Regions from separate parts of the Cytobacillus sp. C11.1 genome, predicted to be linked through region 2. Evidence: riboswitches for the same ligand, from Rfam matches in the RefSeq annotation. Region 2 holds a riboswitch; the other holds the start of a gene.
What was found. Region 2 has a riboswitch for thiamine pyrophosphate ahead of thiC (phosphomethylpyrimidine synthase ThiC). Riboswitches for the same ligand answer to the same signal wherever they lie in the genome.

Region 1: it holds a riboswitch for thiamine pyrophosphate, as region 2 does, so the genes downstream of both, AC3ZVC_RS22605 (ABC transporter substrate-binding protein) here and thiC (phosphomethylpyrimidine synthase ThiC) in region 2, are expected to answer to the same signal.

What each region holds. Positions count from the first base shown of each region.
Region 1 covers NZ_CM176935.1:4,573,716-4,576,858, forward strand. The annotation lists gene AC3ZVC_RS22595 (NAD-dependent protein deacylase) at 1-570, opposite strand, end outside; gene AC3ZVC_RS22600 (YkvA family protein) at 714-1,127, shown strand; TPP riboswitch at 1,342-1,450, shown strand; gene AC3ZVC_RS22605 (ABC transporter substrate-binding protein) at 1,565-2,566, shown strand; gene AC3ZVC_RS22610 (thiamine-binding protein) at 2,581-2,874, shown strand; gene AC3ZVC_RS22615 (ABC transporter permease) at 2,871-3,143, shown strand, end outside.
Region 2 covers NZ_CM176935.1:396,871-400,013, reverse strand. The annotation lists gene AC3ZVC_RS01980 (cation diffusion facilitator family transporter) at 57-926, shown strand; TPP riboswitch at 1,147-1,260, shown strand; gene thiC (phosphomethylpyrimidine synthase ThiC) at 1,385-3,143, shown strand, end outside.

The DNA of each region.
Region 1 (3,143 bases), 820 kb from region 2:
CTGGTTGGCCGGAGTAACGGTCAAGGATGAACCAAGCACAATAAAAAGCTCAGACTTCTCTGATTCCTCTGCCGCAAAATCCAGTGCCAGCTCAGGAAGCATTTCGCCAAATAGGACGATTGAAGGGCGAAGCATTCCCCCGCATGTACAATGATAATGGTCATGCAGGTATTCCTCACTCGGATATTCTTTTTTACATTCCTGGCAGTGCAGCGTTTGCAAGTTCCCGTGAAGCTCAGATATATTGCGGCTGCCGGCCAGCCCATGGAATCCATCTACATTCTGGGTAATGATACTTTGGAGAATGCCCCTTTTTTCCCAATTTGCGAGAATATAGTGCCCTTTATGAGGCTTACATTCTTTTAAGCCTGTGACCCTGTGCCGATAAAATTCAATAAACTCATTTACATTATGATTTAAAGCTTCTGTACTGGCTATTTTCCCAGGATCCTTCTTTTTCCACATTCCATTATTAGCAGACCTGAAATCAGGCAGACCGCTCTCCGTGGACATACCTGCTCCAGTTAAAATAACGGTATACTTTGATTCTTTCAGCCATTTTTCAAGCATAGTTATCATCTCCTAAATATATCTTTCCAATAAAATGCTGTTTCCATCTTTTTCAAAGGATAAAATGTTTATGTCTTCCTATGTATGCGGTAAATAATAGATTATATGTGTTTACGCCATTTATCAATATAGGAGTGATTGCAATGCCAGAGACGGAAACAAAAGATTACCGGGAAGGCTTTAAAAGGTTCTCTTCTAGAGCTAAGAGATATGTGGAAGATCCTGTAAAAACAAGAGGATTGCTGAGCAAAGCGACAACAAAAGCTAATCAGAATAAATCTTCATTAAGTGATATATGGGAAAAATTTCAGCTTTTGATTGACTTGGTTAAATCCTGGTCCAAAGGAGATTACAAGCACATTTCAAAAAAATCGATCCTATTTATTATCGCTTCAATCTTATACTTCGTTTCACCAGTGGACCTTGTACCCGATTTTTTAGCAGGAATGGGAATCATTGATGATGCAGCGGTGCTTGGATTTGCTGTAAGTCAAATTACAGGAGAGCTTGAAAAGTTTAAAATCTGGAAGGAAAGCCGGTCGATTGAAATGGAATAAAAATACTTGAAACTGCCGGATTATACAGAACCGCTTGTTTTTTGCGAAGCTTTGGAAAGGCAGATAATAAAAAGTTTGCCGACGAACTATAAACTTTTTGCTGTCCATTTTTATACCTTTTGTTATAATAGTGAAGGAAAGTCATAGAAGCTTTAGAATAGAACGCCTCATGAAGGTATTTATTTTTGCAGATTGTTTGTCTAAAATTGAATAGCAAGAATTGTAGGGGAACCGGTATAGCCGGTTGAGACTTCATCATAAGATGTTGACCCTTTGAACCTGATCTGGCTCATACCAGCGTAGGGAACATATTCTTAAACATAAAAATGTTTGTTATATGCGCTCTGGTATTTATGCCGGGGCGTTTTTATTTTTTCAGGGCAAGCTATAATTATCTTTCCGGAAAACACTACATAAAGCAAACAGGAGGGTTAATGATGAAAAGATGGATGGCAGCTGTTTGTACTGTCCTAATGCTCGCCGGCTGTGCCGGGAATGAGCAAGAAACACAGCCGGGAAACGGAGAAAAGGACAAGGAAGAATTAAAAAAGGTCACTGTCGTTCTGGACTGGACACCAAATACCAATCATACAGGCTTATACGCAGCTAAGGACAAAGGCTATTTTGAAGAGGAAGGACTTGACGTGGAAATCATTATGCCTGGAGAAGCTGGTGCAGACCAGCTGACGGCATCGGGTAAGGCGGATTTCGGTGTCAGCTATCAGGAAAGCATCACGGAAGCCCGGGTACAGGGTGTTCCGCTCGTATCGATCGCTGCTGTTATTCAGCATAATACATCCGGCTTTGCTTCCCCAGCAGATAAAAATATTAAAACACCAAAGGATTTTGAAGGGAAAACTTATGGTGGCTGGGGAGCGCCGGTTGAAAAATCAGTAATCGAGTCATTGATGATAACAGAGAATGCAGATGTTGAGAAAGTGTCGATTGTCAACATGGGGGACGCTGATTTTTTTACGGCTGTTAAGAGAGATATAGATTTTGCATGGATTTATTATGGCTGGACAGGTGTAGAAGCCGAGCTTCGAGGGGAAAAGATTAATATGGTCTACCTGACTGACTACTCGGAAAAACTGGACTATTACACACCTGTATTGGCTACCAATGAGAAAATGATACAAAATAATCCGGATACCGTAAAAGCTTTTGTCAAAGCGGCATCCAAAGGCTATGAATATGCTATTGAAAACCCTGATGAAGCAGCTGATATTCTTCTCGAGAACGCTCCAGACCTTGATAGCGAACTGGTTAAAAAGAGTCAGGAATGGCTTTCTCCCCGTTATCAGGACGATGCAGCCAGATGGGGTGAACAAAAGCTTGAAGTTTGGGAAAACTATGCAGAGTGGATGCATGAAAATGGCCTTTTAGATAAAGAATTAGATGCCGGCAAAGCTTTTACAAATGACTTCCTGCCGGAATAAGGAGAGTTAATGAAATGGCAAACGCACTTGTAAGTATTCAAATCATACCGAAAACAAAAAATGGGGAAAATGTTATACCATATGTTGACGAAGCCATCAGCGTAATACAGGAATCGGGGGTTAAATATGAGGTTCACCCCCTGGAAACAACAATGGAAGGCGATCTGGAACATTTATTGAAAATCATCGCAGATATGAATACTAAAATGATTGAAAAAGGAAGCAGCAATGTTATTTCACAGGTGAAGATCCTATATCAGCCAACTGGAATTGAAATGAATGATTTAACGGAGAAATACCGTCCATGAAAAATGTTTTAATGAAAGGATGGAGACCCGCTGCGGTTCTCCTCCTTTTATTCATTCTGTGGGAGCTGGCAATCATGCTGGCTGAAGTCCCTGCATGGCTGCTGCCGCCGCCGACTGATATTTTTCAGGAAGCGGTTGCCGGATGGGACGGCTTTCTCCTTCATCTTCAATCCACTGTCATGCTATCTTTATTGGGGTTTGCGATTGGTACGGGAATCGGCTTGCTTACAGCCGTATTGCTGCACTTATTGCCTTTTTTAAGGGAGTCG
Region 2 (3,143 bases):
GACCCACCTGCATTCTAGTTGGTAATATAGTCAGGTGCTATATAGGGGGCAAGTGTATGGAAGAGAAAAAGTATAAGAATCTAAAACTGGGAGAACGGGCTGCCGTTATTAGTATAGCGGCTTACATATGTCTTTCTGTCTTAAAGCTAGTAATTGGTTATATGAGTGGCTCTGCTGCATTGAAAGCAGATGGTTTTAACAATACAACCGATATCATAGCATCTGTTGCTGTCCTCATCGGCTTGAGAATTTCACAGAGGCCGCCTGATAAAAATCATGGGTATGGACATTGGAAAAGTGAAACAATAGCTTCGATGGTTGCCTCCTTTATCATGGCAGCAGTGGGGCTGCAAGTGCTGATGAATGCTGTCTCCTCCATGTTTGAAGGGGTGCAGGAGTCTCCCGACATTATGGCCGCTTATACCGGCGTATTTTCCGGCCTGGCCATGTACTTTGTTTATCGTTACAACAAAAAATTAGCCCTTAAAATTAACAGCAAAGCTGTAATGGCAGCGGCAAAGGATAATATCTCTGATGCCTGGGTAAGTTTTGGGGCCGCCGTTGGGATATTTGGATCACAATTGAATATGCCCTGGCTTGATCCCGTGACGGCCATTATTGTCGGTCTTTTAATATGCAAAACAGCCTGGGATATCTTTAGGCAGGCTTCCCATGATCTTTCAGATGGCTTTGATGAAAATAAAATCAAACACTATCAGGATGTCATTGTAAAAGTAGATGGGGTTAAAGGGATCAAAGATATTAAAGGCAGAAGCTATGGAAACAATGAAGTCATAGATGTGGTCATTCTTGTTAATTCCGCGCTGGATATTAAAGAAGCCCATGATATTGCGACACATGTGGAGCAAGTGATGATGAATGATTATGGGGTGTATGATGTTCATGTTCATGTGGAGCCGAATTAAGGAAAGCAAGAAATAAATAAAATGCCTATTGCCGGTTTGGACAGGCTTTTCTGGGTGTTAGACAAATGAATGTACAATAGTATAAAGGGCCTGGATAACGAGATTTGCGACTGCTCCTGCTGGAAGGGAAGGTATTAAATTCTTTGTGAATATTGGAGGAGTTTTAAAAAAAACCTTTTATTTATTTCCTGCTTTATGTATACTGAAGTTGAATTTTAATAGCAATAACTAGGGGTGCCCAATAGTTTGGGCTGAGAAAGAAACACGTTAAGTTTCTTGACTCTTTGGACCTGATCTGGATCATACCAGCGTGGGGAAGTTAGTGAGTGCAAAAGTTTTTTTGTACAAAACATCTACGGCTAAGCCGGTCCATATTTATATGGACCGGCTTTTTTACATCTCTGGCACTTCCTTGGCTCTAGATCTCGTCCTTACATTTTTATAAGGGAGAGATTCGAATGACTGCAAGTTCATTAAATCAAGAGCGTATTTCCATTATGTCGAGTTTTACAGGCAGCAAAAAAATCTATGTGGGAGGATCCAGACCTGATATGAAGGTTCCTATGCGTGAGATTGAACTAAGTCCCACGAGCGGAACTTTTGGAGAAGAAAGCAATGAGCCGCTTCGTGTATATGATACGAGCGGCCCTTATACTGATCCTCAATATTTGGCAGATTTTAAAAAAGGACTTCCTGCACTAAGAAATGGTTGGATTCATGAGCGCGAAGATGTTGAAGAGTATGAAGGCCGGAAAATTAAGCCTGAGGATAATGGGTATGAAAGGGAGAATGATCCGCGTGCCAATCATAAAGTTTTTCCAGGATTAGCCCGCAAGCCATTGCGTGCGAAAAAAGGAGAAAATGTCACCCAGCTACACTATGCCAAAAAAGGGATCATTACTCCCGAGATGGAGTTTATAGCCATTAGAGAAAATATGGACCCTGAATTTGTTCGTTCTGAAGTAGCAAGGGGCAGGGCAATCATTCCTGCCAATATCAATCACCCGGAAACGGAGCCAATGATAATCGGCAGGAATTTCCACGTTAAAATTAATGCGAACATTGGAAACTCTGCAGTTTCATCCTCTATTGAAGAAGAGGTAGAAAAAATGACCTGGGCTACACGCTGGGGAGCAGATACGATTATGGATCTATCCACAGGTAAAAATATTCATACCACACGTGAATGGATAATCAGAAACTCTGCAGTCCCAGTCGGCACAGTTCCAATCTATCAAGCCCTCGAAAAGGTTAACGGCATCGCCGAGGATCTTACGTGGGAGGTTTATCGTGACACCCTAATTGAACAAGCGGAGCAAGGGGTTGACTACTTTACCATTCATGCAGGTGTTCTTCTTCGGTATGTTCCGTTAACAGCAAAACGGTTAACCGGAATTGTATCGAGGGGCGGATCCATTATGGCCCAGTGGTGTTTGCATCATCATAAAGAAAACTTTTTATATACTCATTTTGAAGAAATCTGCGAAATTATGAAATCCTATGATGTGGCCTTCTCACTGGGGGATGGATTGCGGCCGGGATCGATTGCAGATGCCAACGACGAGGCTCAATTTGCAGAGCTCGAGACTCTTGGGGAACTGACCCAAATTGCCTGGGAACACGATGTGCAGGTTATGGTAGAGGGACCAGGCCATGTTCCAATGCACTTAATTAAAGAGAATATGGATAAACAATTGGAAATCTGCAAGGAAGCGCCATTCTACACACTCGGCCCCCTTACCACTGATATCGCTCCCGGATATGATCATATTACCTCTGCAATCGGGGCTGCCATGATAGGCTGGTTTGGAACCGCAATGCTTTGCTATGTTACCCCTAAAGAACATTTGGGTTTGCCGAATCGGGATGATGTCCGCGAGGGTGTCATTACTTATAAAATAGCTGCACATGCCGCGGATTTGGCAAAGGGACACCCAGGCGCACAAAAAAGAGATGATGCCCTGTCAAAAGCCCGGTTTGAATTCCGATGGAGGGATCAATTCAATCTATCACTGGATCCTGAACGTGCATTGGAATACCATGATGAGACGTTGCCGGCTGAAGGGGCAAAAACAGCACACTTTTGTTCCATGTGCGGGCCCAAATTTTGCAGCATGAGAATTTCTCAGGATATTCGCAATTATGCTAAGGAGCAAAGGCTTGGTACGGAGGAAGCGATAAAGAAAGGCTTGGAAGAAAAAGCAGATGAATTCAAAC